One region of the Paenibacillus motobuensis genome, then DNA from elsewhere that is predicted to be linked to it. Evidence: riboswitches for the same ligand, from Rfam matches in the RefSeq annotation. Region 1 holds a riboswitch; the other holds the start of a gene.
The links. Region 1 has a riboswitch for cyclic di-AMP ahead of ABD014_RS06730 (KamA family radical SAM protein). Riboswitches for the same ligand answer to the same signal wherever they lie in the genome.
Positions count from the first base shown of each region.

Region 2: linked by a shared signal. The riboswitch ahead of ABD014_RS21230 (C40 family peptidase) and the one ahead of ABD014_RS06730 (KamA family radical SAM protein) in region 1 are both predicted to bind cyclic di-AMP.

Region 1 is NZ_BAAACX010000007.1:337,380-353,134, forward strand. Features, by position in the region: gene ABD014_RS06700 (FecCD family ABC transporter permease) at 1-127, shown strand, start outside; gene ABD014_RS06705 (ABC transporter ATP-binding protein) at 124-924, shown strand; gene cobT (nicotinate-nucleotide--dimethylbenzimidazole phosphoribosyltransferase) at 1,031-2,110, shown strand; gene cobU (bifunctional adenosylcobinamide kinase/adenosylcobinamide-phosphate guanylyltransferase) at 2,107-2,700, shown strand; gene cobS (adenosylcobinamide-GDP ribazoletransferase) at 2,697-3,503, shown strand; gene ABD014_RS06725 (cobyric acid synthase) at 3,620-5,239, shown strand; cyclic di-AMP (ydaO/yuaA leader) riboswitch at 5,262-5,405, shown strand; gene ABD014_RS06730 (KamA family radical SAM protein) at 5,767-6,906, shown strand; gene ABD014_RS06735 (methyl-accepting chemotaxis protein) at 6,985-8,673, opposite strand; gene ABD014_RS06740 (queuosine precursor transporter) at 9,016-9,717, shown strand; gene ABD014_RS06745 (M24 family metallopeptidase) at 9,797-10,885, opposite strand; gene ABD014_RS06750 (MDR family MFS transporter) at 11,141-12,667, shown strand; gene ABD014_RS06755 (2-hydroxyacid dehydrogenase) at 12,780-13,763, opposite strand; gene queF (preQ(1) synthase) at 13,794-14,291, opposite strand; gene queE (7-carboxy-7-deazaguanine synthase QueE) at 14,350-15,093, opposite strand; gene queD (6-carboxytetrahydropterin synthase QueD) at 15,093-15,581, opposite strand; gene queC (7-cyano-7-deazaguanine synthase QueC) at 15,578-15,755, opposite strand, start outside.
Region 2 is NZ_BAAACX010000020.1:41,142-57,166, reverse strand. Features, by position in the region: gene guaB (IMP dehydrogenase) at 1-709, shown strand, start outside; gene ABD014_RS21310 (D-alanyl-D-alanine carboxypeptidase family protein) at 884-2,269, shown strand; gene pdxS (pyridoxal 5'-phosphate synthase lyase subunit PdxS) at 2,359-3,240, shown strand; gene pdxT (pyridoxal 5'-phosphate synthase glutaminase subunit PdxT) at 3,318-3,902, shown strand; gene serS (serine--tRNA ligase) at 4,076-5,359, shown strand; tRNA gene ABD014_RS21290 (tRNA-Ser) at 5,421-5,509, shown strand; gene ABD014_RS21285 (small acid-soluble spore protein P) at 5,659-5,814, shown strand; gene ABD014_RS21280 (YitT family protein) at 6,090-6,914, shown strand; gene tadA (tRNA adenosine(34) deaminase TadA) at 7,024-7,515, opposite strand; gene ABD014_RS21270 (ATP-binding protein) at 7,867-9,771, shown strand; gene ABD014_RS21265 (pseudouridine synthase) at 9,790-10,491, shown strand; gene motB (flagellar motor protein MotB) at 10,578-11,375, opposite strand; gene motA (flagellar motor stator protein MotA) at 11,359-12,162, opposite strand; gene ABD014_RS21250 (hypothetical protein) at 12,352-12,645, shown strand; gene ABD014_RS21245 (4a-hydroxytetrahydrobiopterin dehydratase) at 13,030-13,329, shown strand; gene ABD014_RS21240 (c-type cytochrome) at 13,446-13,802, opposite strand; gene ABD014_RS21235 (GNAT family N-acetyltransferase) at 13,938-14,462, opposite strand; gene ABD014_RS21230 (C40 family peptidase) at 14,707-15,177, opposite strand; cyclic di-AMP (ydaO/yuaA leader) riboswitch at 15,181-15,315, opposite strand; gene ABD014_RS21225 (C40 family peptidase) at 15,559-16,025, opposite strand, start outside.

The sequences.
Region 1 (15,755 bases):
GGCAGCGCGCTCGCTGCTGGCGCCGATCGAGATACCATTGGGAATTGTCACTGCCTTCGTAGGGGCGCCTTTCTTTGCTTATTTGCTGTATCGCAAGAAGAAGGAGAGAGAGGTGGAGATGCGTTGATTGAAGTTCGGCATATAGATAAATCATATGGAAGTCTGTCCGTACTCAAGGACATAAACTGGCGGGTTCAGCGCGGACAGTTCTGGGGCATTATCGGTCCAAATGGCAGTGGGAAATCAACGCTGATTAGCCTCTTGTCCGGAGTAGAGAAGCCAAACCGCGGCGAGATCAGTCTGGATGGCAGGTTGATCGCCGAATATGGGCGCAAGGAGCTGTCGCGCAAGCTGGCGGTTCTGCAGCAGGATGGGCTTCCACCAGTAGCATACCCTGTCCGGGAAGTGATTGAGATGGGGCGGTTTCCGTTCCAAAATTGGCGTGGTAGAGAAGATAGTGAAGCCGCTCAGCGTCTAATGAGCGGTATTATGGATAAGCTCGAGCTGAATGATTTAGCGCATCGTCCGCTTCATGTATTGAGCGGAGGGCAACGGCAGCGGGTTGCCCTAGGCAAAGTCATGGCCCAGCAGCCTGAGATCGTCCTGCTTGATGAACCGACGACTTATCTGGATATCCGGCATCAGACGCAGTTCATGGAGCTGGTTGCCAGCTGGCAGCGTGAAGCGGGCTTGACGGTCGTATCTGTCATGCATGATCTCAACCTGGCCGCTCTGTATTGCGACCGCTTGCTTGTGCTTCATCAGGGCAGAATTGTAGCTGAAGGTTCACCGACGGAAATTATCAATTCTGAATTGATTGAATCTGTTTTTCAGGTGCAGTCGCATATCGTTGCGCACCCAGATCACGGAGAGCCGCAGTTATTGCTGCGTAAGGAAACTAGTAGTAAGATGGGGCTTGATTGATAGATTATTCTGAACCAGTGGAACTGCGTTTCGCTAGTTTATATTTTGCAGCATAATATTGCAACACTAGTGATATTGCGCATCACATACCAGGAAGGGGATATACATGAATCATTTAATCGTACAAATTATCGATAAAATCTCAGCTCCGGACCAAGCTGCTTCAGCAGCAGCGGCAGAGCATCTCGATCAGTTAACCAAGCCGCCGGGGAGTCTCGGGAAGTTGGAGAACCTGGCCGTGAAGCTAGCGGGAATAACAGGGAATGTACATCCTGATTTATCTAAGCGTTCTGTCATCGTCATGGCCGCTGATCATGGTGTGTGCGAGGAAGGCATCAGTGCTTTTCCAGCGGAGGTAACGCCGCAGATGGTACATAACTTCCTGGCCGGGGGAGCAGCAGTGAATGTACTGGCTCGTCAAGCCGGAGCCGAAGTGATGTGCGTAGACATCGGAGTAAATGCCGAATTGTCGCACCCGGAGCTTATTATGAAGAAGATCCGCTATGGAACAGCGAATATGGCCAAAGGTCCGGCGATGAGCCGTGAGGAAGCGGAAACGGCCGTGCTGGCGGGAATCGATACGGTGGAGAGTTCAGTAGCAAATGGGTCAAGACTGTTCGTCACTGGTGAAATGGGGATTGGTAATACTACGGCCAGTGCGGCAGTTATGAGCGTGTTAACCGGAAAATCACCGCAGGAATGCGTCGGCCGGGGAACGGGTCTCAATGACGAACGCCTTCAGCATAAGATTGCTGTCGTGCAGAAGGCAATTGATATTAACCAGCCGGATTCAAACGATCCGTTGGATGTTTTATCCAAGGTCGGCGGACTAGAAATCGCCGGCTTGACTGGGGTGATTCTGGCTGCTGCTGCTCACCATTGTCCGGTCGTCATTGACGGATTTATCTCTAGTGCAGCAGCATTAATCGCGAAGCGCCTTGCACCAGAAACTGCGCATTATATGATCGCCTCGCATGCCTCGCATGAACAGGGGCATGAGCAGTTGCTCGGTGAGCTAGGGCTTGCCCCGATGCTGCATCTGGACATGCGACTGGGCGAAGGCACTGGCGGTGTACTGGCGCTGCATCTGATCGATGCGATTTGCCGCGTAATGTCGGAAATGGCGACCTTTGAGAGTGCCGGAGTCTCTACAGGAGAAGCGGATGAGTCGGAGACATCTGTATGATCATTACGGTGACTGGCGGGGCGCGGAGCGGTAAGAGCTCTTTTGCCGAGAAATGGTGCATGAAGCATGCGGAGCGAGGAATTTATATCGCTACGGCACAAGCATTCGACGATGAGATGCGTCAGCGGATCAGGCTGCACCAGAGTGTCCGAGTGGACAGCGGCTTCCCTTGGGAGACGAAGGAAGAGCCGCTGCGGCTTGCCGCGCTGTTAAGCGAGTTGGCTCAGTCGAACAATCGTATATCTTCCTCTATCGAGGAGCCTGTGGCAGACGAACCTGTTGTACTGGTGGATTGTCTCACATTATGGCTCTCTAATATATTGCTGGCGTCCGGCGAGGGGCCGGAGGCGGAGCAGCAGGTATTGGACGAGATCGAGCGATTAGCTGCTGTCGTCTCGGCCTATTCCGGTAATTTGGTACTGGTAACGAATGAGGTCGGGGATGGCATCGTGCCTGAATACCGTCTAGGGCGAGTCTATCGGGATTTATCTGGAATCATGAATCGCAAAATGGCTGAGATTTCGCAGCAAGTATTTCTCGTTACTGTAGGAATTCCAATTGAACTTAAGAGCAGGGAGTATCGATTATGAGACAAAAAGGACGGCCAATTTTGGCCGCTTTTCAATTTCTATCGCGTTTTCCGGTGCGGGCCGAGCTTGATTTTACGCCGGAGTTGCTGAAGAGGAGCGCCAAATATTATCCGCTCGTCGGGGCGGCGATTGGCATTGTTATATGGATCATCGGCGTGGTGGCTAGCCTGGCGCTGCCTGTGCTGCCAGTCTCGGTCATTCTACTGATCGCTTGGGTCTGGCTGACTGGAGGATTGCATCTGGATGGCTGGATGGACTCCGCGGATGCGTTCCTAAGCTACCGTCCTCGTGAGAAAATGCTGGAGATTATGAAGGACAGCCGAGTTGGAGCAATGGGTGTGTTAGCCTGTGTGCTGCTGCTGCTCTTCAAAATGTCGATGCTCGCTACACTCCTAAGCCGCGGATTGTATGTATCTGGGGCGGCAATGATGACGGCTCCAGTGTGGAGCCGCTGGTTCATGTCGCTGGCTATGCGCCATTGGCCGACCGCGCGCGGCGGGGAAGGCCTGGCCGGACGATTCCGGGGACAGAGCGGCAAGGATACACTGCTTGCGACTTTATTGGCCCTTGTCCTATCGGCTGGACTGCTTCTGCTTGCTGCTGTGCTGCAGTGGGGAGATATGAATATGATCATCCCCATGGTCTATTATGTTCTCGCCCCTTTGCTCGCTTGGGGCGTCGGTTCCTGGATGGCCAGCCGAATGAGTGCAAGACTGGGTGGCTTGACGGGGGATACTTATGGTGCGATCAATGAAGGGCTGGAAGCGGTACTGCTACTGCTCGCCTGCTTGCTTTTTCAATGAGTGAAGTGGAGGTTTGATCGATGAGGCAAGAGGATTTATTAAGAGAGCAAGTTGATATAACGGAAAAAGATGCAAAGAGGAATTGTGTAGACTCCAGCAATCGAGGCGCTGTGCTGATGCTGCAGGGTACGGCTTCTGATGTCGGCAAGAGTGTCATCGTGACTGCCTTATGCCGAATTTTCGTTCAAGACGGAATCAGGACGGCTCCCTATAAATCACAGAATATGGCGCTAAATTCTTATGTCACCGCCGATGGCCGGGAGATTGGGCGAGCCCAGGGAGTGCAGGCTGAAGCCTGTGGAATCGAGGCGACGACGGATATGAATCCCGTCCTGATTAAGCCGACAGGAGATATGCACTCGCAGATCGTCGTTCACGGCAAGCCTTACCAGCATCTGAGCGCGATGAAATATCGTGAGGAGTTCCTGCCTGTGGCCCAGCCGATCGTGATGGAGGCTCTGAACCGATTGAGGGATGAATATGATCTCGTTGTGTTAGAAGGTGCGGGAAGTCCGGCGGAGATCAATTTGAAGCAGCGCGATATCGTCAATATGAATCTGGCTGGGTGGGCGGAAGCTCCGGTCATTTTGGTGGGCGATATCGATCGCGGCGGGGTATTTGCATTTCTGGTCGGGACGCTCGAATTGCTGGAGCCCGAGGAGAGAGCCCGGGTGAAGGGCTTCATTATCAATAAATTCAGAGGCGATCTGGAACTGCTTCGTCCAGGGCTGGATTGGCTAGAACAGCGGACAGGCATTCCCGTGCTTGGTGTGCTGCCCTTTCTGCCGGATCTGGAGATCGAGGCCGAGGATTCAGTCATTCTCGACTCATACGCCTCGATGCCTAAGCAGGGCCGCGATATCGATATTGTCGTTATTCGTTATCCGCGTATTTCCAATTTCACGGACTTCGATATGCTGGCTGCAGAGCCGGACGTGTCTGTGCGCTATGTCCAGCGAGCAGCGGAGCTAGGAGAGCCGGATGTAATCATCCTTCCAGGCTCCAAGGATACGATTAGCGACTTGGCATTTCTGCGAGAACAGGGGCTGGACGGGGCGATTGAGCAGTATATGGAGAGCAGCACTCATTCGCAACTGGTCGGTATTTGTGGCGGATATCAGATGCTTGGCGATGTACTCCTTGATCCAGAAGCAGTTGAATCCGGCAAAGTGAAGCAATCCCGTGGACTTGGCTGGCTGCCGCTGACGACGACGTTTCTTCCTGGCAAAAAGACAATCCGCACCGCAGGACATGTTCTACCTGATGCCCCGCTTAGCCTTTATACGATGGAGCCTGTTATCCCCGTTGGTGGCTACGAAATTCACTCCGGGGAGACGGTGTACTCAAGCCAAGTTGGTTTTGGGCTAGTTACTTATGGCTCATACGTTGTTGCACATACAAATGATGCGGCAAGTACCACTTCTCGGGGGAAAGATGTAGCACCCTTATTCCTAGTTCAAAGCGTTGATGAAGAGGAACGGATGGAGGGAGTCTGTCGCATTGATGGGCGAGTGTTCGGCACGTATTTGCACGGTCTATTCAATAGTGATGGTTATCGCCGGGCTTGGTTGGATGGAATTAGGCAAGCCAAGGGGCTGGAGCCCCTGGCTGCGACATTCTCCGCCGCCGCAAGGCGAGAGATTGCATTTGACCGACTTGCCGATCATGTAAGAGGGCATCTGGATATGGATCAAATATATGAGATTGCAGGCCTTCCAAAGAATCCTCAGTTTTGACACACGCTTACATTTGTAATACGATAAATATACGCTTAATTTTCGAATGGTAAAGTCGAAAAGCGGGGGAACCATTTTTTGGGGCGAATCGTTGTGTATAGTACACGTAGGGAACCATCTTTCCCGAGTCCGTCAGCTAACCTCGTCAGCAGTGGATGGGTCATCATTTATACTGCTTTGCAATGACCCTGCTACGGGTCTTTTTGTGTTAATATATGTGTTCAAAAAGGTCGGTTTTCAGCACCGAGAAGGTTGGATGAAGCTAGGGTCTGAGGAGCGAAGCGTACGTAGTAGGTACGTGAGCACCGGAAGACCCGGGTGAATTCAAGATTCGATGCCGAGTTACTCCGTGATTCACTTCGTGATCAAAAGTGGACTTTTTGAACTACCTCTATATGGATCTTTTTATATGGATATGACCCGTTATTACTCGGCATGTGATGCCTTGCGCTGCACTGTCATCTTTGGTTTCCAGGCTTCTTCTTTACGAATCGGCGATGTTGTAGAGATAAAGGAGGAGATGGTGTATGGCAAGCCCGAAGTACATTACAAATATCGATAAGGTGACGCAGTTGTCTCAAATCGAACGGGATCAACTTCGTCCGATTACTGACAAATTCGTGTTCCGGGTGAATGATTATTATTTGAATCTGATTGACTGGGACGATCCAAATGACCCCATTCGTAAGCTTGTTATTCCGAATACCGGGGAACTGCGCGAATATGGGCGTTGGGATGCTTCTGACGAGGATACGAATTATGTCGTTCCTGGCTGTCAGCATAAGTACCGGACAACGGCGCTTCTGATCGTCTCTGAGGTATGCGGTGCTTATTGCCGCTACTGCTTCCGCAAGCGGTTGTTCCGCAATGATGTGAAGGAAGCGATGGCCGATGTAACACCGGGGATTGAATACATCTCCAGGCATCCTGAGATCAACAATGTGTTATTGACGGGCGGGGACAGTCTGATTCTCGCGACTTCCAAGCTGCGTAATATCCTCGAACAGCTGCGGGCGATCGAACATGTGAAGATCATCCGACTTGGCTCGAAAATCCCTGTCTTCAATCCGATGAGGATCTATGAGGATCCTGATCTATTGCAATTGATCTCTGAATTTTCCTCAGCGGATAAGCGCATTTATGTGATGGCGCATATTAATCATCCGCGGGAGATTACGGCGGAAGCGCGCAAATGCTTCGAGGCGCTACATAAGGCTGGAGCCATCGTCGTGAATCAGACGCCGATCCTGAAGGGGATCAATGATGATGAGAAGGTGCTTGGGGAACTGCTCGACAAATTGTCCTGGGCAGGTGTAACGCCTTATTATTTCTTCATCAACCGTCCGGTTGCCGGAAATTCCGATTTTGTTATTCCGCTGCGGCGGGCATATGAACTGGTGGAAGGGGCTAAGGCCCGTACTTCCGGCTTAGGCAAGCGCGTTCGCTTATCGATGAGCCATACATCCGGTAAAATCGAAATATTGGCGATCGAGAACGGAATGGCGTATTTGAAGTATCATCAGTCCCGTGATGATGAGTATGGGAAGTTCATGATGCTTGAATGTCCAGAGGATGCAGCCTGGTTTGATGATCTTCCCGGCAATGAGTCGTATTGGAAGAAGCCTGAGAAGAAATTGGCCGAGGCCGTCTCGGTGAATGAACTGTAAGAAGATTATAGATCTTTTAACGCCAATGAACCGCCGGAATCCTATTTCCGGCGGTTCTTCTTGTATGATCTGTCCCTCTTAAACTTTGAATTTATTTATAGCCTCTCTCAAGGAAAGAGCATGCTGATGGAGCTGTTCAATAGCTCCGACATGGTTCTTCATTTCTTCGATTTGCCGGCTGGTGTTATTGGAGATTTCTTCGATACTGAGAAGAGATTTTCCGGTAATATTGGCCGATTCCTCAACAGAGGCAGTTACTTCTTCTGTGCTGGCCGAGATTTCCTCGGTTGCCGCCGAGACAGATTGAACACTTGAGTTAATCTCCGAGATCAGCTCGGTCAAATGGCTGAACGCCAGCTCTGCCTGATTCACTTGCTCCGTACCGGAACTAATCTCATTAGTAGCACGCTGCATCGTCTGCATCGAGCTTACAGTCTCTTCCTGGATGCTTAATAAGTATTCGCTGATCTTCGTTGTGGCATCCTTCGTCTGTTCAGCAAGCAGGCGAATTTCTTCGGCGACGACGGAGAAGCCTTTGCCATGCTCTCCAGCCCGTGCTGCTTCAATCGCCGCATTCAGAGCCAAGATATGAACCTGTTTCGTAATACTTGAGATCAGGTCTACGACTTGAATGATGGATGAAGCACGTTCGTTCAAGGTTGAAATATGTGTGAGCAATGATGCTGCGGCCTGCTCGACAAGGCGCATCTGCCCAGTCGCCGACTTGGCCAGCTCATTCCCGTTGTCAGCCTCATTTGAAGCTTGACCAATGCGCTCTGTTACTTCAGCGGAGGAACCGGCGATATGCTGGATCCCTAGCGAAATCTCTTCCATTGCACGGGCATTCTCTGCGGCCGCCCCGGCGATTACGGTGCTGCCTTTTTCAATTTCCTGCATCGAGTTGCCGGAATGCTCAATCAACTGCTGGAAGGTGTTCACAGACTGATAGATCTGATCGGAGCCTTGGATAACGCCATGGGAGCTATTTTGAACCTTGGTGATCATTTCTTTTAGCTCCGTAATCATCGTTTGGAAGCTGGCAGAGAGCTCAGCGATCTCATCACGTCCCGTAATGGTAATCTGTTGAGTTAAATCTCCCTGTGCCATTTGCGTAGTTACGGCGGCCAATCTCTTAATCGGTTTGATGATGCGTCTGCTGTTCGCATAAGCCGCGATCAGAGCCAGAACGATAACAATGGCAGCGATTACGATTCCGGTCCACAGAATTTGATCTTCCTTCTGTTTGATGAAGTTCGCATCCATACCTACAGCTAGAACAGCTGTGCTTCCAGACAGGCGGATATATGCAGTTTTGTGCACGCCATATTGATCACTGTACAGGTCGCTAACGCTCAGTTTGCCAGGATCTTTCACCTTCATCGCTTCCTGGATATCAAGCTCGTCCCCAACCTTCATGATCGAATCTTTATTAATTCCAATCACGATGGCCTTATCTTCTTTGACATCGAGAATATAGGCGGTATGCAGATGGAATTCCTCAACCTTTTTGCTGAGATAGGACTCTACGGCAAAGCGTGAATTTTCGCTTCCTTTAATAAGCTGGAGAGCCTGCGAATTATCAAGTCCTTTGTAAATATCCCTGGAGCTTGTATGCAGAACCTCATCGAATTGAGGAAGTACATTCTCGTCAATAATGCTCATGGCGATAAAGTAGAAAGTTGTACTGAATAAAATGGATGACAGGATTGTGATGACCGCAAATGTCAGCATAAATTTGCGACCAATGGAATGTTTGAATTTTCGCATTATATCCCCCTGAGTTTCTATTAATCTAGTTCTTTATTCCTGTTTATGTAGTTCAATTGGAAAAAAAGACATATAAAAGTATTGTAAGACAAAATGAAACGTTTAAACAATGATATTATTCATTTTTTCAATGATAGCGATTTCATTGTTTCGAGAAAGTGAATTTTGACCATTTCCTGAATCAATTTTATTTGATTAAAAACGAACTTTCTGCACAACCTCTATAATGGAAGAAATAATAGGGTGGCAACTTGCGAAAAGCTATGTTATCGTAGAAAATGCTGATTGAAAATCAGCCGCGGTTCGTAACCATCCCGCGTAACCAAAACTAGGAGGCATGTTATGTTTAACTTTTTCTGGGGCCTTATATATATGCTCGTAAATTTAACCTTCTTCTTGATCTGTTATCGCTGGTTCGGAAAGAAGGGGTTATATGCCTGGATCGGGGTTGCCACGGTCATCGCCAATATTCAAGTCGTTAAGACAATTGATATGTTCGGAATTGTAATGACGCTTGGCAATACGATGTATGTAAGCCTATATTTGACGAGTGATTTACTGAATGAGAAGTATGGGCGTCAAGAGGCGAAGAAGGCGGTATGGTTCGGGTTCTTCACGCTGATAATGACGACGATTCTTATGCAGATGGTTCTTGTGTTCCAGCCGCAGCCAGGTGATCTGGCGCAAGATTCGCTTAAGACGATCTTCGGGTTAATGCCAAGATTGGCGCTGGGTAGTTTGACAGCTTATTTCATCAGTCAGTTTCTCGATGTCCGCCTGTATTCTTGGATTCGCCGTTTCTATCCTTTGCGCAATCAACTCTGGATCCGGAACAACGGAAGCACGATGATCAGTTCCTTTGTCGATACGCTGATCTTCTGTTCGATTGCCTTCATTGGTAAATACAGCTTCGACGTATGGCTCGAAATCCTGTTCACTACTTATATAATAAAATTTGCGCTGACTGCGGTGGGTACGCCATTTCTGTACATCGCGCGTAACTTCCATCCAGACGGTGAACCGGAACTCGATCAAGTCAAATAAAATCACAAAACCTCCAGGGCCGCATTCGCGTGTCTTGGAGGTTTTGTTGTTGCTAAAGCACAGCCCTTGCTTTTGTAGATTAGTCGATAAAAGTGAGCTGCTTCGGAAATTGAGTCAGCACATCAACGCCGGATTCGGTAACAAGCACATCGTCTTCAATCCGGACGCCGGCGATACCGGGAACATAGATACCAGGCTCGACGGTAAAGACGTTGCCAGCTGAGAGCGTGAGCTCATTCAATCCATGTACGGATGGGAATTCATGAACATCGATGCCGAGCCCATGACCAAGGCGATGCAGGAAATACTCCCCGTAACCAGCCTCGGTAATCAAATCTCGGGCAGCTTTATCGATCGAAGCGAAAGTAACGCCAGGGCGAATCTGGGCAATCGCCGCTTCATTAGCGGCAAGTACAGTATTGTAGATTCGGGTCTGTTCTTCCGTGATATTTCCATAGGCGAAGGTACGAGTAATGTCCGAAGCGTAACCGTCTGCGTAGACCCCGATATCGAACATGACTAGATCGCCACGGTGCAGCTGTCTTTTGCCTGGTACTCCGTGTGGAAGTGCGGCATTCTCACCGAATAATACCATCGAGTCGAAGGAAGGACCGTCTGCTCCAAGCTTGCGAATCTGGTATTCAACCTCAGCTACCAATTCATTCTCGGACACTCCTTCCTTCACTTGCTTGAGAGCCTCCTGCAATACTTGCTCGATCAGGGAAATGGCGTGGCGCAGCTTGCCGACTTCCTCCGGAGACTTATGCATCCGCAGCTCCCGAAGCCAAGGACCTACATCGAAGCTTGCTGAGAAGGAGAGGGCTTCTTGCAACGCTTCATAGCGCGCCATGGACAGGTTTTCTTTCTCGAGGCCCATTGTACTGATCTTACCTTGTACCTTTGCCGCTAATATTTGATAAGGATTATCGGTATCCTGATGCGTGATAATGTCGGTAATATCCGACGCCGTACGGGCGGCTTCTTCATCGAGGGCGGGAACGAGCAGGAAAGGCTCATGGCCAGTCTGCAACACGGCTCCCAGGAATCTCTCATGGGGATCGCTTAGAAAGCCCGTTAAGTAATATACATGTTTGGGATCCGTAATGAGCATAGTGTCGATACCGGATTGCTTCATATTTTGTTCAAGTCCAGACCATTTAGAATTCATGGTTGATTGATACTTCCTTTCTCAGATAACTATTCAATATTATTATAGGCTAATTGAGTCGTTCACGGTAGTTCGATGAATGGAGGGCTCTGGCAACAAAGGATGTGTGTGGGGAGAGTCCGATATAGTTCTAATGCATCATGATATTGGTCATAAGGATTGACAAAAAATGTTTGAGAGTTATTTACATTTGTTGCATTCCTACATACAATGAGATTGTTATTCAAATTTTAGTTATTGGGAGGATGCAAAGTGATCGCTGAGAGAAAGGACAAGACCAAGTTCATATTGTTCGGGTTGCTGCTCGGCATTCTAATGTCAGCCATGGACAATACGATCGTAACAACGGCGATGGGAACGATCGTCTCCGAGCTAGGCGGGATGGATCAGTTCGTATGGGTCACCTCCGCATATATGGTAGCAGTTATGGCAGGGACGCCGATCTTCGGCAAGCTGTCCGATATGTACGGACGGAAACGGTTTTTTATTTTTGGTATCGTGACGTTTATTCTCGGTTCAGTGCTATGCGGAATTGCAACGAGTATTGTTCAACTTAGTATTTTCCGGGCGATTCAAGGGATTGGCGGCGGTGCGCTGATGCCGATTGCTTTTACGATTATTTACGATATCTTTCCGATTGAGAAGCGTGGTAAAATGACGGGCCTAATGGGGGCTGTATTCGGTACTTCGAGTATATTCGGTCCGCTGCTCGGTGCGTTCATTACAGATCATCTTGGCTGGAACTGGGTTTTCTATATTAATGTACCTATCGGTATTGTCGCTCTTGGCTTGATTATCGCGTTCTATCATGAATCGCTGACGCATGAGAAACAACGGATTGACTGGGGCGGAGCGTTTACGCTGGTCGGCGCTGTCGTGTGCCTGATGTTTGCTCTTGAACTGGGCGGAGAGAAATATGCCTGGAATTCCGTTGTCATTATCAGCCTGTTTGTTGGATTCGCAGTATTGTTCGTTGCCTTCCTGCTAGTGGAGGTACGGGCTAAGGAGCCAGTCATTTCGTTCTCCATGTTCAAAATTCCATTGTATGCTACAAGCAGCTTGCTAGCGCTGTTCTATGGTAGTGTATTTATTATTGCAACGGTATATATTCCAATCTATGTGCAAGGGGTATACGGTGGAACGGCGACGAATTCAGGAATCATTCTGATGCCGATGATGCTGGGCTCTGTATTTGGCAGTATGATGGGCGGAATCTTAACCTCAAAAATGTCCTACCGCAGTGTAATGATGATCTCTGTGGTGTTCTTCTTAGGGGGGATATTTGCCCTGAGTACGCTAACTGGCGATTCATCCCGTACTCTGTTGACCTTGTACAGTATTTTGACCGGGTTCGGGGTAGGCTTCTCGTTCTCTGTACTTGGGATGGCTGCGGTACATCACTTTGATGCCCGCCAGCGCGGAGCAGCTACCTCAACGAACTCATTCCTGAGATCGCTTGGTATGACGCTCGGCATTACGATCTTCGGGATCGTTCAGCGTAATCTGCTGGCGAATAATATGGCCGAGGCATTTGCAGGAATGGGGCAATCCGGACAGAGCTTTGGAGATACGAGGGATATGTTAAGTCCTGAGAAGAGGGCATTGATTCCAGCACCGATTTTGGAGAAAATAACTGGAGCATTGTCTTCATCGATCGCCCATACCTTCCTGTGGGCCCTGATTCCTACTGCATTGTCCGTTGTTGTAGTCATTCTGATGCCGAAGGATCGGATTAAACCGAAAGCGGTGAAAGCTGCTGAAGTTACGGAACAGCATGTGTAAATAAAATGAAGAGAAGCCCGCCTGGCTGCTGCCCCTGACCGATGCTCTAGAAGCTGAATCGACAGGGGCGCAGAAGAGGCGGGCTTTATTTTACGAGGATCGTTAGAGACGTTTATGATTCGTATAGCTCCTGAAGCTCTTTAACTAAATGGGACGGCTTTCTGCCATAGAGGGCATCTACTAAATTCCGCGCTGCAAGCATCCCCATTTTAAGCCTGGTTTGCATGGTCGCTGAGCCGATATGCGGCAGGACCACAACATTGTCCATCGTTAGCAGCGGGTTATTCGGATCGACAGGCTCCTGCTCGAATACATCCAGACCAGCACCGAAGATCTGTTTCTGGCGAAGGGCATTGATCAAGGCGGCTTCATCCACTGTAGCTCCACGGGAAGCATTGATAAATACAGCAGAAGGCTTCATCATCGCGAATTCGCGTTCACCGATATAGTGTCTAGTCTCTGGAGTTAACGGCGTCATCAGTACGATAAAATCGGACTCGCGCAGTAGTTCTTCTTTGGAACGATAGGCTGCATCTAAGGCTTGTTCAACATCAGGCTTAGGATGACGGTTATGATATAGAATGTTCATGCCAAATCCCCATTTGCCCCGCTGGGCTACCGCTTGCCCGATATTACCCATGCCGATGATGCCTAATGTTTTGTGATGAACATCCACACCAAATATATTCTCATCGTCCTTGCTTGACCAGTGTCCGGCCCTAACATAGCGATCTAGTTCAGGGACACGGCGTGCTACAGACAGCATCAGGGAGAGGATTAAGTCAGCAACCGTATCATCAAGCACTTTCGGCGTGTTCGTTCCAAGGATCTTCCGTCCCCGCATCGCTTCCAGATCGAAATTATTATAGCCGACGCTAATATTACTGACTACTTTTAACTTTGGAGAGCGTTCTAGCAGTTCTTGATCGATCCGCGTTCCAGAGGTTAACAACCCTTCACAATCAGCCAGCTGCTCAAATAAGTATTCGCGTGGAATAGGTTCTAAGCGATCCCATTTTTTATAGCGGAAGTGTTCAGCAATATAATTTTCTACCTCGACGGGTATTTTTCTGGCGATATAGATTTGCGGTAACATAGATGTACCTCCTGAATCTGGGTTATTAATTTATCGGTTATCGACTTTCTCCGGATACATATCATGGTTCATCAGTCGGTGATCAGCCATCGCTTCATATTTCGTCCCTGGACGACCGTAGTTGCAGTATGGGTCGATGGAAATGCCGCCACGCGGGGTGAATTTACCCCATACCTCAATGTATTTGGGCTCCATCAGCTTAATCAGATCATTCATGATAATGTTGACGCAATCCTCATGGAAATCGCCATGGTTGCGGAAGCTGAACAGGTACAGCTTGAGCGATTTGCTCTCAACCATTTTCAGGTCGGGAATGTAGCTGATATATATCGTGGCGAAATCAGGCTGCCCAGTAATGGGGCAGAGGCTCGTGAATTCCGGACAGTTGAATTTTACAAAATAATCGCGGTACGGATGCTTGTTATCGAAGCTCTCTAAAATTTCTGGTGTATAGGTCATCGGGTATTTAACGGCTTGATTACCTAGTAGGGTAACATTCTGCATTTCTTCCTGCTGTCTTCCTGACATAGAGACATCCTCCTCAAATATGAGTCATGTGATGAAGTGTGTTCAAAAAGTTCGGTAGTTAGACTCCGCGTTTGTTGCCCCATACTAAGGCATGCAGCTGCGGTAGTACCCTAACGTCATTGAGCTCTGACGAGTTCATAACTCGATCGATCAAATGCTCATAGCGCTGCAGCAAATCACTGGCATGGTCCCGGGTATCCATGCGGTTCACGTCCGGATTGCCGACTTGAATATACATTTGTATATCAGAATAACGCTGATGCACCTTTATGGCATAATTCAGATCAAGATCATCGAATACGACAACCTTCAGACTCATAATATAGGAGGCAGGGCGATTGCGAAGTTTATTCACGATCTCGTCCAGCTTCGACCAGTCCGTATTCATTTTGGAGCTTGGCGGCTTCGGAGAGAGGGTGACTTGTTCGACTTCGGCCAACCAATCTTGCCAACGTGAGCCTTGGGTTTCTATAGCTAGCGTAATACCCTGTTGATGAAGCAATTCAATCAGAGACTGCAGCTGCGGAAGTAGAACCGGGTTGCCTCCAGAAAGTGTGACATGAGAGAAGCGGTCTTGCCCAATCTGCCGCAGCTCTTCCCAGATTTCCGCCGCAGTCATCAGTCGAATCGATTCCTTGGCGCTTCCGTCCCAAGTGAAGGCCGAGTCGCACCAACTGCAATGGTAGTCACATCCGGCGGTGCGCACGAACATCGTCTTTTGACCGATGACCATGCCCTCACCTTGAACGGTTGGTCCAAAGATCTCCAGAACAGGAATCAGGGACTTATTTACCGCGCCCATCAATACATCCACTCCCGTCTGGCTTCAGCATAGCTTGTTCCCGTCTCGTACAGACGGACGAATTCCGTACGCCCTCCAAGAATGGAAGAACGGTAGGCATCGGATTGCAGAGCATTCTCCATCCGTTCAAACAACCAGACGACCATATTCTCGGCTGTCGTATTCATTAACGGCAGCGTCTCATTTAAATAGCGGTGATCCAGGAAGCCCTCGATCTCTTCTTTCCAGATTGTCTTGATCGCTCCGAAGTCGACAGTAATGCCGATATCATTTGGTATGCCGCTGATGCCAAAGACTACTTTATAGGTATGACCATGCAGATTCTTGCATTTGCCTTCATAGGCATGTAGATGATGAGCAGCATCAAAGGTGAATTCTTTACTCACTAGCACACGGCGTTGGTGGTATCTAAGCTGCTCATGTTGTATATCCTGTCCATATTCTTGCAGGCGGTCTACAATGTGAAATTCTCCAGGGGACCGGGTCATAAGGACATCTCCCCTTGGCGCATTTCTAGGTATTTCTCCAGCCCGGCTTTTCTTAGCTTGCAGGCAGGGCACTCCCCGCAGCCGTCACCGATGATTCCGTTGTAACAAGTTAATGTACGTTCTCTGACAAAATCAAAAGCTCCCAGCTCATCGGCCAGCTTCCATGTCTCGGCC
Region 2 (16,025 bases), on a different contig from region 1:
GCATGGTCATCATATTAATATTATTGAAGCCGTAGCTGATATTCGTAAAAAATATCCTGAGTTGACTATTATCGCAGGTAATGTGGCAACGGGGGAAGCTACTCGTGAACTGATTGAGGCAGGCGCTTCGGTCGTTAAGGTTGGTATCGGGCCAGGCTCGATCTGTACGACCCGGGTTATCGCCGGAATCGGTGTACCGCAGATCACAGCAATCTATGACTGTGCTACAGTAGCTCGTGAATATGGCATTCCGATTATCGCTGATGGCGGTATCAAATATTCGGGTGAGATCACCAAGGCCTTGGCTGCAGGTGGGCATGCCGTAATGTTGGGAAGTATGTTTGCAGGTACAGAAGAGAGCCCTGGCGAGTCTGAGATTTACCAAGGACGCCGCTACAAAGTATACAGAGGTATGGGTTCTATGGCTGCGATGAAGCAAGGCAGCAAGGACCGCTACTTCCAGGATGATGACAAGAAGTTGGTTCCAGAGGGTATTGAAGGCCGCGTAGCTTATAAAGGCCCGCTTGCTGATACGATTCATCAGTTGATTGGTGGACTTCGTTCAGGCATGGGTTACTGTGGAGCTAAGAATCTGGACGAGCTTCGTAACGATACAGAATTTGTTCGAATTACAGGCGCGGGACTTCGTGAGAGTCATCCACACGACATCCAAATTACGAAGGAAGCACCTAACTATTCTATTAGTTAATGGAAGAATAAGATTGGAGAAAAGACAGGCCAGGCGGAAATCGCTGGGCCTGTCTTTTTTTGCAGGGTGCCCTGTGATAGAATAGACTAAGCAATAATCGAGAATATGAGGGGAGCTTAAGGAACATTGAAACTCAAAAGAAAACAACGCGCAATTCCGACTTCCAAACAAACTATGAAACCGCATTTTATTCGTAAAAGTGCTGCTTCTATATTGGTTTTGAATATGTTGTGCTTCTCTCTGGTTCCAGCGATGGCGCTGGCTGAGGGTGGACAAACGCAGCAAACGACGCAAAAGGAATCGACAACAACGACGAAATCGACAACTCCTGCTAAGGGAACGGCTATACCATCTGTGGAATCTCTCGACTTGAAGGTAAGCTCGGCCATTCTGATGGATGCGGAGACAGGGCAAATTCTGCTTGATGTAAAGGGAGAAGATCCTCTGCCACCGGCGAGTATGACGAAGATGATGTCTGAATATATCGTAGCGGAATATGTGAAGCAGGGTAAGATCAGCTGGGATGATGTCGTGACCACAGGCAAAAATGCTTCTTTAACTAAGGGATCACGAATTTTTCTAGCTGAAGGGGACCAACATACTGTCAAGGATCTATATGCGGCAATGGCTATCGGCTCAGCCAATGATGCAACGGTTGCCTTGGCAGAATTTGTGGCCGGCTCCGAGCAGGAATTCGTGCAATTAATGAATGATGAAGCTAAGCGTATGGGGATGACTACAGCTCATTTCGCCAATTCAACAGGTCTTGATATAAAGGATATGCCGGAAGAGTTCCGTACTCCAGGTGATCAGGAGACAGTGATGTCGGCGAAGGATGCAGCTATTTTGGCACGATATATTGTGACTGACCATCCGGATTTTAACCAATTTACTTCACTGCAGACTTACAAATTTAGAGAGCGCGATAAGACACCGATCGTCAATTTGAACTGGATGCTTGAAGCAAATAAGGACATCACCAATTTCAAAAAATATGCTTATGAAGGTCTTGACGGCCTGAAGACAGGCCATACGCAAAATGCGGGCAACTGCTTCACGGGAACTGCTGTTCGTGATGGTCATCGTCTGATCAGCGTCGTTATGGGGACCTCCAGTGATTCGGCACGTTTTGTTGAAACACGCAAAGTTCTCGATTACGGCTTTAACAACTTCGAGACCAAACAAGTCGTTGCTCCTAATACGACGGTAACGGGATCTGAGACAGTTACGGTGAAGAAGGCGAAGAACACCGAGGTTCCGCTTGTGAGCAGCCAAGAAGTGGCTTTTGTTATTCCAAAGGGTGCGGACATCAGTAAGGTGGAGTCCAAAGTTACGATGACGCCGGAGAGCGCATCTCTGACGGCCCCGCTTCCAAAGGGAACCAAGGTTGGAACAGTGACTTACACCTTGAAGCCAGATGGTATGAATCAGACCTTGGAGAAGACAGTTGACTTGATTACTTCCCAGGATGCAGAGAAAGCAAACTGGTTCAAGCTTTTCATGCGGGCAATCGGTGATTTCTTCAGCGATTTGTTCAATGGCATTAAGAATTTGTTCTAGAACGAATAAATTCCGAGTGAATGGGTTGTATATTTTAGGCGACTGATGTAAAATATCAAGTTAGATTATTATCGGGAGGCGTGGAATTTATGGAAACTGGAACATCGAAAGTTAAAAGAGGTATGGCTGAGATGCAAAAAGGCGGCGTCATCATGGACGTTATGAACGCCGAGCAAGCAAAGATCGCCGAAGCGGCTGGTGCAACCGCAGTTATGGCTTTGGAGCGGGTTCCTTCCGATATTCGTGCAGCTGGCGGCGTAGCCCGTATGGCTGACCCAACCATCGTTGAAGAAGTTATGAAAGTAGTATCTATTCCAGTTATGGCCAAAGCACGGATCGGTCATTATGTGGAAGCTAAAGTTTTGGAATCGCTTGGGGTAGACTATCTGGATGAGAGTGAAGTTCTGACTCCGGCAGATGAGGTCTTCCATATTGATAAACGTGATTTTACAGTTCCGTTCGTATGTGGTGCGAAGGATCTGGGTGAAGCACTTCGCCGTATTAGCGAAGGCGCATCGATGATTCGTACGAAGGGTGAACCAGGAACAGGCAACATTGTTGAAGCGGTTCGTCATATGCGTCTGATCAATAGCCAAATTCGCAAAGTACAGAACATGTCGAAGGATGAATTGTATGCTGAAGCCAAGAACCTTGGCGTAGCCTATGATCTGCTGCTTGAAGTACATGAAGCTGGCAAGCTTCCAGTTGTAAACTTCGCCGCTGGTGGAGTGGCTACTCCTGCAGATGCTGCCCTGATGATGCATTTGGGTGCTGACGGTGTATTCGTTGGCTCCGGTATTTTCAAATCAGATAGCCCTGAGAAGTTCGCTCGTGCGATAGTAGAAGCGACTACCCATTATACAGATTATAAGTTGATTGCTGAAGTATCCAAGAATCTGGGTACGCCAATGAAAGGTATTGAAATCTCGAAATTGTCCGCCGCTGAGCGTATGTCCGATCGCGGTTGGTAAGATGACTCTAGGCGCGATTCATGTTTCATGAATCGCGTCTAAAGTCGATAGCTTGGATAGAGAAAGAAGGTTTGGCCATGAAGGTAGGAGTATTGGCATTGCAGGGTGCTGTAGCAGAGCATATCCGCAGCATAGAGCTAGCAGGAGCAGAAGGCGTTGCTGTGAAGCATACTGAGCAGCTTGAAGAGCTGGATGGATTGATTATTCCGGGCGGCGAGAGTACGACGATCGGTAAATTGATGCGGAAATACGAATTTATTGAAGCTATTCGGGCGTTCTCGGAGCAAGGGAAGCCGGTATTTGGCACTTGTGCCGGACTGATCGTAATGGCCAAAGAAATAGAAAGCGGAGAAGAAGCGCATCTCGGGCTGATGGATATCAAGGTCTCCCGTAATGCCTTTGGACGCCAGCGTGAGAGCTTCGAGACGAATCTTGATGTGAAGGGACTTCAGGAGCCGCTCAGAGCTGTGTTTATTCGCGCACCATTAATTACAGCAGTGGGAAATGAAGTTGATATTCTGTCGACCTACAATGATGAGATTGTAGCGGCCCGGCAAGGACATCTACTCGTTTCTTCATTCCATCCGGAGCTTACGGATGATTATTCCCTGCATACTTATTTTACAGAGATGATTAAGACTTACCAAGCGGCCGTACAATAAGTTTGAGTTCATTTGAACAACTTCTATAAAGCTGATAGTGAAGACACCTTGACTCTTACCAAGGGTCAAGGTTGTTTTTTGATTGATTCTTGTCGTTTAAGCGATCCCGGCGTCTATTGTTCAGCTTGTAATCGGCACGGCCTGCTACGGGATGATTCTAGGAGGGACTATCCATGTTAGATGTAAAAATATTAAGAAATGACTACGCTCGTGTCGAACAAGCTCTTCAGAACCGGGGTAAATCATTGGAGATGATCTCGGATTTTTTACCGCTTGATGAGAAACGTCGGGAGTTACTCCAGGAGAGTGAATCGCTGAAGAACCGTCGTAACACAGTATCTGCGGAGGTTGCCCAGCGGAAGAAGAACAAAGAGGATGCGGATGATCTAATCGCAGAGATGCGTGAGGTTGGTGACCGTATCAAGGCTCTGGACGAAGAAGTCCGTGAGCTTGAAGTGAAGATCGATAATTTAACGATGAGTATTCCGAACATACCGCATAGCAGCGTACCGATCGGCGCTTCTGAGGATGATAACGTGGAAGTGCGCCGTATTGGCGAGCCACGTTCGTTCGATTTCGAGCCGAAGGCGCACTGGGATATCGCGACGGACTTGGATATTCTCGATTTCGAAGCAGGTGCCAAAGTAACTGGCTCGCGCTTCACCTTCTATAAAGGCTTGGGAGCCCGCCTGGAGCGCGCTTTGATTAACTTTATGATGGATTTGCACAGCAACGAACATGGCTATGTAGAAATGCTGCCCCCTTATATCGTTAACCGCGACAGCTTGTACGGCACAGGACAGCTTCCGAAGTTTGAAGAGGATGTATTCAAGCTGACGGAGGAAGGCTATTACTTGATTCCGACAGCAGAGGTTCCTGTAACGAACTATCATCGGGAAGAAATTCTGAATACCGAGGATCTGCCTAAGAAATATGTGGCGTATAGTTCTTGCTTCCGTTCTGAGGCTGGCGCGGCTGGACGAGATACGCGCGGCCTGATCCGCCAGCATCAATTCAACAAGGTAGAGATGATCAAGGTTGTCCATCCCGAGTCATCCTATGACGAATTGGAGCAAATGACGGCGAATGCGGAGCGTGTACTGCAGCTTCTGAATCTGCCTTACCGCGTATTGGCCCTGTGTACGGCTGATCTTGGCTTTACAGCGGCTAAGACGTATGATCTTGAGGTATGGCTCCCACAGAGCAATATGTACCGCGAGATTTCCTCCTGCTCGAATGTAGAGGATTTCCAGGCACGTCGAGCAAATATTCGTTTCCGTCCGGAACCGAAGGCGAAGCCGGAATTTGTACACACCTTGAACGGCTCTGGATTGGCTGTAGGGCGTACCGTTGCTGCTATCCTGGAGAATTATCAACAAGAGGATGGCAGTGTGGTCATTCCTGAGGTGCTTCGTCCATATATGGGCGGTGTGGAAAAGATCACCACAAATAAATAACTTGATCATGTGAAAAATTTATAGTATAATCTGATTTGTTACGCGAATTAGATTCATACTTGGAGAGGTACCGAAGCGGTCATAACGGGGCGGTCTTGAAAACCGTTAGGGTGCAAGCCCACATGGGTTCGAATCCCATCCTCTCCGCCAGTTTACTAATAATAAGCCTTGATCAAGGTGATATCATAGAAGCGAACAGAAATGAGGATGAGAAATCCTCATTTTTTTGTTGTATAAAGCGAGTGGTTTCTTCACAAGTTACAGGGGGATATATCAACGGAATTGGAGGGAATCACGATATGACCAAGCCTAAAGGATATACGACCCCAGGAACCCAGACAGACCAGAATAACCGCCCTAGGGATGATAGGGAGCATGATGGCCCAGAGCCGCTGTCGGGCTCTAAGAAGGTCAAGAACCGTAACCATGTGAGTCATCATAATCCACAAGGCTAATGTATGAAATAAGATCGACTTGATGCTTCAGACTTCCGGCGAATTGCCGGATTTTTTTATCTTAAATTGAAATAAACAAGACATGAGACAAAGAAAATGTCATAATATAAGTAGGGCCTTGACCATGCAAGACGATCACAAGTGGGAGAGAAACTCTAAAATTATACTAAAGAAATGAAAGGAAAGTGATGCGTTTGAACTCTGTCAACCTGGATACGATCTCGAAATCCCAAACGATTAGACGGCATAAGCAGAAGTCTGTAGGGAACATCCTGATGAGATCCATCTTTATTGTTGTAGGTGCCATTATTGTCTCAGTAGCGCTGGAGCTATTCCTAGTTCCGAACAAGATTACGGATGGCGGAATCACCGGTATCTCCGTAATGTCCTCTTATTTATCCGAATTACCGCTTGGTATTTTTCTGTTCCTTTTTAACCTTCCATTCCTGATAGTTGGCTATAAGCAAATTGGCAAGACCTTTGCGATTTCTACCTTACTAGGAATCTCGGTCATGTCTCTTGGTACGACATTGCTTCACCCGGTTGACCCCTTTGTCAGCGACACGCTGCTTGCTTTTGTATTCGGTGGGATTCTGCTCGGTTTAGGGACAGGTATCGTCATTCGGTTTGGGGGATCATTGGACGGAACAGAGATTGTAGCTATTCTGATTTCACGCAGGACGCCATTTTCTGTTGGTGAGATTATTATGTTCTTCAACTTCTTCATTTTATTAAGTGCAGGGTTTGTATTCAGTTGGGAACGTGCTTTGTTCTCATTGTTAGCTTATTATATCGCTTATAAATCAATTGATATCGTAGTGGATGGTCTCAATGAATCCAAATCGGTTTGGATCATTAGTGATCAAATCGATGAGATCGGATCTGCTATATTGAGCCGCTTGGGCCGTGGCGTTACTTATTTGTCAGGTGAAGGTGGATTTTCGGGTGATCCGAAACGGGTTATATTTTGTGTAATTACTCGCTTGGAAGAAGCCAAGCTTAAAGAAATCGTAAATCATTACGATGAGAATGCTTTTTTGGCTGTAGGAAATATCCATGACGTAAAAGGCGGGCGCTTCAAGAAAAGAGCTATTCATTAGTGGCTTGAAGACGTCTTACTACGTTGGTTAATAATATGTCTAAAATAGGCTGGCCTGGAATGAATTCGGGCCAGCCTAAATATATGCGCGGGAACTTCCTCTATATGCGTTATTTATGACGCAATTGCTTGAAGAATTGCTTGAGCAGGTCTGCACACTCTTCTTTCAGTACACCTGCAGTTAATTCTGTACGGTGATTGAACCTCGGTTCCTGCAGCAGATTCATAATGGTCCCTCCACAGCCTGCTTTTGGATCTGTAGCTCCGTAGATGACATGCGGCACCCGGCATTGGACAATAGCTCCGGCGCACATTGGGCAGGGCTCCAGCGTTACATATAGACGGCAATGCAACAGTCTCCAAGCATCCAGATTTTCACTAGCCTCACGAATCGCGATCATCTCAGCATGTGCTGTTCCGTCCCGTGAACTTTCTCTTAGATTATATCCTCTTCCTATAATTTCATCCCCACGAACAATAACAGCACCGATAGGGACCTCTCCAATCGCTTCGGCCTTGCGTGCTTCAGCGATCGCTTCACGCATCCAGTAGTCGTGGGGAAATGTCGATGCAGGGGGTTCGTGTGTTAAGGGTAATGACATGACGATTCAACTCCATTCACGGTTGTTCAGATCAAGAAATTCAGTATTTTGTCCAACGAACAAATATTCGTTGTTAACATGTTGTGGATAACACTGTTCATAACTGCTTATTTATCCCCATTATTATACACATATTAGACTTTTGCGTTGTGTATATGTTCATAACTTGTGCATAACTTTTTCGGTTTCGGATGATAAAACGTAGAAAATAGATATTTTTTCTTAATTGTAGATAAAGGAAATAGGAATTTCAACGTCTTTGCAAAATCTTACAATACGGTTATGATGAGGGTAGTATCAAAGCATGATTCGACATTAACCTCAATGTCCTGCAAGAGGTGAGAAGATCATTTGTCCATTAAATTCAAATTATCTATAGTGATGTCTCTTTTTGCTCTGGCCCTATTATCGTTTAACATCGTTCTTAGTTTTCTGTCAACCCGTGACAATCTTCGCAGAGACAGTGAAGCCAATATGATGTTAATCGCTAAGCAAATTGCTCTAGCTGTGGAACAATCCCGTTCCATATATGATTACGTGAAGAGAAATGAAATCGGCCAACAAACTGGGAACAGCTCTTCATTTGGCGGAATGTTAGACATGACAAGTCCAGAGAGAATTGTAAATGAATCTCTTATGTCCAATCATCATCTTTTAGAGATTACGGGTTTCTTCCCCGATGAACTTCGTGATCATCACAGCATCCTATTTGGCACGTATAAGTATAAGAATGATGTTGATATCTTTGAGAACTCTGGAGAAGCAGCCGAGAAGGGGACAAGCCTACTCAAGGATACAATAATTAACGGCAAGCGCGTACTAGAGTGTCTTATCCCCATTCAACCGAACAATCAGCAGCCTTATATGATCCGAATTATCTCCAGTTATGAACCTATTTCAGCAGCGATCACCAAGCAGGTGATTAACGAGATTTCAATCTCCATTATTTTGTTGCAAATCGTCGTATTCTCAAGTTATATTCTTGCCGGAGAACTGATTCGACCGGTTCAAGACATTCTGTATAAGGTGAATCGGTTATCCTCAGGAGATTTCCAGGCGAAGATCGAGGTAAGGCGCCAAGATGAACTCGGCCTGCTGGGACGACAGATTAATAGGATGGCAGATTATATGGGGCACTATACGGAAGAGTTGAAGCTAAAGAATGATGAGAATCAGGTGATCAAAGAACGTCTGGAATCGATTATTAATCAGATGGCTGATGCGATTCATGTAACAGATCTAAGCGATAGGATATTGGAAGTGAATCGGGCATTCGAACAGCTGTATGGCTGGAATAGCGCTGAGATCGTCGGCACCAGGCTCGATTTTGTGCCATATTCTCATCAAGAGGAGAGAGAATCCTGGCTGAAGGAGCTCAGAGAAGGGCGTCCTTACGTCCTAGCTGAGACAACTCGTATTTGCAAGGACGGGAGATTAGTTAATGTAAGCATTAGCGTCTCTCCTATATTCGATGAAGACGGTGAGATCGTATCTCTGATCAGCATCTCAAGGGATATGACGGAGCATAATAAAATGGAGGAACTGCTCAGACGCGCGGAGAAGCTGCGGACGGTTGGGCAGCTGGCGGCTGGTGTAGCGCATGAAATACGCAATCCGCTGACTACGCTCAGAGGATTCCTGCAATTGCAGCAGCGCGCGCGTACCGTCAATGACACACATACGGATATCATGCTCTCTGAACTGGAGCGGATTAATATGATCGTGAGTGAATTTCTAATCCTAGCTAAGCCACAGGCTGTCCAGTTCGAAATCAAGGATGTCAGATATACCGTCGGCGATGTGATATCGCTGCTGGATAGTGAGGCGCATTTACATAATATTGTGTTCGAGCACCATTTCTCTACTTCTCCTCTTCTGGTACACTGTGAAGAGAATCAATTGAAGCAGGTGTTCATTAATGTGTTGAAGAATGCAATGGAGGCGATGCCTGGAGGAGGACGGATCAAGCTCCAGGTCGCTGATCATGACGAGCATCACATTGCTATTCGCTTCATTGATGAAGGAGAAGGGATATCGAAGGAGCGGCTGGATAAGCTTGGCGAACCGTTCTATACGAGCAAGGAGAAGGGGACAGGCCTCGGACTAATGATCAGTCAGCGTATCATAGAAGGCCATAAGGGCATGTTTGAAATCGATAGTGAGCTGGGTAAGGGAACGACCGTGACGATTACCCTACCTCGAATCAAGGAAGCTCAAGAGCCAGTTGCGACCACTACAGGTGAAGAAATAGCATAACGGGGTGACCATACAACGGTGAGAATTAATAAATTTATCAGTGAGACAGGGTATTGCTCTAGACGGGAGGCAGACAAGCTGGTTGAATCCGGCAAGGTAACGATTAACGGTGTAACCGCTCTGCTAGGAAGTCAGGCCGAGCCGGGAGATGATGTGAGGATTGATGGGGCTCCTCTCCAGGAGAAGCCGTCTAAGCACGTCTACATCGCTCTGAATAAGCCTGTCGGGATTACGAGTACGACAGAGCAGCATGTCAAAGGCAATATCGTCGATTTTGTTGGGCATGAAGAACGTATTTTTCCAATCGGACGCTTGGATAAGGATTCGGAAGGATTGATTTTGCTAACCAGCGATGGTGACATTGTTAATAAGATCCTGAGGTCTGAAGGCAAGCATGAGAAGGAATATATCGTTACAGTGAATCGCCCAATTACGCCTTCTTTTCTGAAGGCGATGGGGGAAGGGGTCAGGATCCTAGGCGCAATGACCTTACCCTGCCGGATTACAAGAATCTCTGATCGAACGTTCAGAATAATACTTGTCGAAGGCAAGAATCGCCAGATTCGCCGCATGTGCAGTGCTCTCGGGTATGAAGTACAGAAGCTGCAGCGGATTCGTATTATGAATATCCAGCTTGGATCATTGAAGGTTGGAACGTGGCGAGAATTGAACGAGCAGGAGAAGAGAGAGCTTGGTGGGATGTTGAATTATAAGCTCTAACAAGCTCGGTGCTGATATTAGACTTTATGAACAGCAATGGGTAAGAAAAAAGATGGAGCCAGAGTTCTGGTCTCCATCTTTTTATTTTATTCATGAGCCGTGGTTACACCTAGCTTCTGATCCGGATCGACATACTTGCGAATAATCGATACTTCGACGCGGCGGTTCTGTGCTCTGCCGACTGCTGAGTCGTTTGGAGATACTGGATGATACTCGCCGTATCCAATCGCACTGAATTTCTGTGGATCAAGCTGTGTATTCAGCATCAATATCTTCATGAAATTCAATGCCCGGGCGGAGCTAAGATCCCAGTTTGAAGGGTACTCTTTATTGGATATCGGTATATTGTCGGTATGACCCGAGACAATAACCTCATAGTCCGGGAACTGCTCCAGCATGTCCGAGATGGCCTTGGCCAGCTTCCGGGCATCCGGTTTCACCTCAGCTTCTCCGGAAGGGAACAGCGCTTTGTCGCTGATCGTAATCATTAGCTGGGACTGATTGAGCTTCGTATCAAGATCATTCGTCAGTCCATTCTGCTTAATATAGTTGTCCAATTGCTTCTTAAGCCCTTCCAGATTCTCCTGCTCCCGGCGCTTCAGCTCATTTACGCTGGCTTTTACCTCGTCCGGCTTAGGCTGTACCTTGAAGGATTGCATATCGTTGCTATTGAACGAGTTCTGATCCATAATGCCCGTTCCACCGTTAAGGACACTATTAAAGGCTTCGCTAACTTCTTTGAATTTCTGAGCATCTACCGAGCTCATACCGAACAGCACGATGAACATGGCAAGCAGAAGGGTCATAAGGTCAGAATAAGGAAGCAGCCAGCTCTCGTCAGCATGCTCCTCATGCTCTTGATTTCGTTTATTCCGTTTGCGCACCTTCACCCGCCCCCTTTTCTAGGATTTCAGCGCGTTCGGCAGGGGTTAAGAATACGGCAAGCTTCTGTTGAATTGCGATCGTAGACACCCCGGATTGAATAGATAACAGGCCTTCTACCATCATTAGTCGAATCTCTATTTCTTTTTTTGAGAGACGTTTTAGTTTATTGGCAATTGGATGCCACAATACGTAACCGGTGAAAATACCGAATACGGTTGCGATAAATGCCCCTGAGATCGCATGGGATAGAACTTCGACATTACTCATATCCGATAGGGCCGCGATAAGACCGACAACGGCACCGAGTACACCGAGCGTAGGAGCATACATTCCGGCTTGTGAGAAGATTTGCGCCCCTGCTTTGTGTCTTTCTTCGGTAGCGGCGATGTCCTCTGTCAGGACATCCTGCACGAATTCCTGATCATTGCCGTCAATGATCATCCGCATTCCGTTCCGTAAGAAATCGTCGTTGATTTCTTCTACCTTGGCTTCCAGAGCGAGCAATCCTTCACGGCGGGTAATTGTGGCCCACTCCGCAAACAGAGCAATCAGTTCACCCTTCGTAATAATTTTTGGCTTGACGACCGTCATTTTGAGCAGCTTTGGAAATTTCTTCAGCTCAGATAGCGGGAACGCCATGAACAGAGTCGCTGCGGTACCCACGAAGATAATGACAAAGGCCGCGGGGTTGGAGACCAAGCTTTCGATCGGCGCACCTTTTAGGAACATGCCCCAAATGAGTGCCACGAGTCCAAGAATAAGTCCAATAATCGTTGAGATTTCCATTGCACACCTCGTCCTTGAGATAATTATTCCATAATTCTGCCACCCGCATCCTTGCAGAACGGCATTTCTGATTTTATGGAAATGGCTTATCTTTTTTATCGACAGAATTCCCTTTTTTTTTAAGGGCGATTTTCCGGTATAATGGGACTACGACTCAATATTCGTTAGAGTGAAGGGAGAAGAATGATCGTGGGCGTGAAGCATGGCAGAGATTATGAATATATTTTGGCAGATCTCACGAAGGCGGTAGGCCAGATATCTGATAGCTATAATTTCTTTGAAATGGAGGCTTCTGAATGGGAGGCCCTATCGGAGGAGGAGAAGCTGGAAGTCCAGGAGGCGCTGGCAGAGGACTTGTTCTTTGCGCTAGGTACGGAGTCAGTCATTTCCGTTGGTAGTGCAGTGGTGATCTATGATGCAGACAACCATCGCATTAACTTCCTAATCGGAGAGGATGAACTGGATTTCGTTGCATTGATTTAATTTATATTGTGCGTGTTCAAAAAGTCAAGTTTTCAGCACCGAGAAGGTTGGATGAAGCTAGGGCCTGAGGAGCGGAGCGTACGTAGTTGGTACGTGAGTACCTGAGATGTTTCCGTAGGAAACATGACTTCGTAAGCATCTGCTTAGGCCCGGGTGAATTCAAGATTCGATGCCTTGATAGCTTTATGATTTACTTCGTGATCAAAGGTGAACTTTTTGAGCTACCTCTTATTCCCTTATTTTGTTTATACAGTAAACACTATGGTAATATATTGGATAGCATGATCGTTAAATAGAAGAATATAATGAATTAATATCTCATGTACGAATGGTATGCAAGAATGATATGGGGATATTTGAGAACGAACGGGAGGTAGAATTTAAATGCCGTTTACACCGCAGGAAATAGAAGCGCATTTAGAGAGACTGGAAGGATGGGAGCTAGAAGAAGGACGATGGATCGTTCGCAAGTATACCTTCTCTAATTATATGAAGGGAATCGCTTTTGTCGATGAGGTTGCAGCCATATCAGAAGCGTTCAATCATCACCCTTTTATAACCATTGACCATAAAACAGTGACGCTTCGGCTGACATCATGGGAGGAAGGCGGAATAACGGCCGTTGATATTAAAGAAGCACAGCAGTATAATGAGGCATTTGAGAAAGCACGTTCTGTAGGCTGATGCATCGATAGGCTCTATAGCCTGGCTGAAAGAGGAGTACTATGGATCTTTACAGCCGGCTCGTATAGAACAACGCCCACCAGGAATATCCTTGGCGGGCGTTCTTCGTGTTACGGTTATTTTTGCTCCGCAAGCCAGAGGGCTACGTTCGCAATTTCTTCGTCCTTCAGCCTATCCTGGAAGGTTGGCATTTGTCCTTTGCCTTTCTTGATGATGCCGTAGAGCTGATCCGCTGATAATGTAGCTCCGATTTTCTGCAAATTCGGACCAACTTGACCTTGCAGTTGATCGCCATGGCAACTGATACAGTTTGCCTTGATAATAGCATCGGCCTGATCAGCATTGAGTGTAATTTCAGGCATGGTTGGCTTGGCCTCTTTGGCCACTTCTTCTTTACCAGGTAAGGTAAAAATCAACACGATGGCCATAATGAATGCCACGCCGAGTAATCCGCTCATGATCCATTTCTGCACACGAATCGCCCCTTTTATGTAAGCTATCCATTCCATTATACCGGAACATCGCAGTGGATCATAGCGTTTGTGACAAAAAAAGTAATGATAATTTAGTGTTTTCTTGAAAATATATGCAAATCATCACAGACAACATTAAAGTTCGTTGTGGCCAGGCTCTTCTCCCTTAGGAAATCCGCGAAATACCATACAATAGTAAGGCTTGGAAATGCCGCCGGGCGTCATCTTCTCATATAGGTCCGTAATGACGAAGCCGGATTTCTGGTACGCTCGGATCGCTCTTTTGTTCCAGGTCAGGACCTCGAGATCCACCTCATTACTAGGCTTACGACGCAGCGCTTCCTCCACGATCGCGATGACAAATGATTTACCATAGCCGTGACCACATAAATCAGGTCTCATCCCGACCCCAATACGGGTTACTCCTTTGAGAGGGAAGTATTGGGCAAAGCCAGCGAGCTCGCCGGTCTCATCCAACAGGGAGGCGTATTGTTCGGCCCGTAGTGCAGGATTGCCGAATTCTACATCGAGCGCCTTCATCTGTTCCCAAGGGAGCCAGCTATATACGTCATAGGGAGAATCGTAGCGCCAGGTACAGATATCTGCGCCATGGTCTTCTTCCATAGGTACAATAAGAAATTTCGGAATATACTTTTCCATATTTACGCCTCCTTGCTTATTGCATGATAGGATGCCTAGATTACCTTTTTAAACTCACTCTAACGGGAATTCTATTCCTTGTAAAGGTGTTAGCGCGATTTTAGAATATTTTGCTTACCCAATACGTTGTAGAAGAGCGGAGATAAAAAAATGCAATTGATTCCGGGCTTGGAATCAACTGCATTATATAGTTATAAATGATGATAAATGAATGAATGAAAGTTAAATGGTTGAACGCTGGAGATTAAGCTTGGGCATACTGAGAATAAGTATACTGGCTAAGGATACGCTTGGCGCCGACATAACGCGCTTTGTAGTAGCTATTGCTCAAGCTGTCGATACGAACGCCCTTGGATGAGGAGGAATGTGCGAATTCTCCATTACCAACATAAATTCCTACATGGGATACGCCTTTACCGGTTGTATTGAAGAAGACGAGATCGCCAGGCTTCAACTGGCTCTTGCTTACCGCAGCGCCTTGCTTGAACTGATCTGTCGATACGCGAGGTAGGGTTACGCCCATTTTCTGATATACATATTTGGTGAAGCCTGAGCAGTCAAAGCCGCTACTGGCGCTGATTCCACCGAGTCTGTAAGGTGTACCGTATACCGAGTCAACAACATTAGTTAGTGTGGTGCTCGCAAAAGCATTGCCGCTTTGCATAGTGAAGAAGATGGCCAGGCTTGCTGCGGCTGCGATGATTGTTTTTCTCAAGATGTAAGCTCCTTCCAAGGCCTGCGAGGTTAGCTTGCGGATTCGGTTGAAGGTTCCCTATGGCAGCGTGATAGCGCCAATTCACCCCAAATGGTTCCCCCGTTTCCCGGGTGCTTAGGAATTCGGCTGTTCTTAGTTGATGCACCCCAAAAGTTACGATAGTTACAATAAAGATTACAAACTTGTTACTATTACACTGGTCATTTTACCAAACCCGCCCAGGTTTGACAAGCTTGTCGATAGATTTGATCTGGAAGTCTGTGTTTCTGTCTGAGTTCATAGGCATATAGGGCCAGAAGTGGGGGGAATGCAGGCCTTTAGGCAAATAAAAAACCCGCGGTTGTGGATTCCATTGAATCGCCGCAGGCTTAAAATTCGTTATTATTCTACATCATCGTGATCTGTAACTTCTCCAGTAGCATCTTCGTACTTGTCGGAACTCATAACGCGCTTAGCTCCAACATAACGATCTACATAATATTTCTCGCTCAATTTGCTAATTACAACGCCCTTGGAAGTGGAAGCGTGAGCAAATTTGCCTTCACCTACATAGACACCCACATGGGATATGCCTTTGCCTGAAGTGTTGAAGAACACCAGGTCGCCAGCGATTAGTTCATCCTTGGATACGGATTCGCCCATTTTATATTGCGATCCCGATTGGTGAGGAAGCTTGATACCGATCTTGGAGAATACATACATCGTAAATCCTGAGCAGTCAAACCCAGAAGTCGTTGTACCACCGGATACATACTTCGTTCCGAGCGCTCCATCAATAGCAGAGTCTAATTTGGAATCCGCGAAAGCGCTGCCAGTTCCGATGGAGAAAAGCAATGTAACACCAAGAG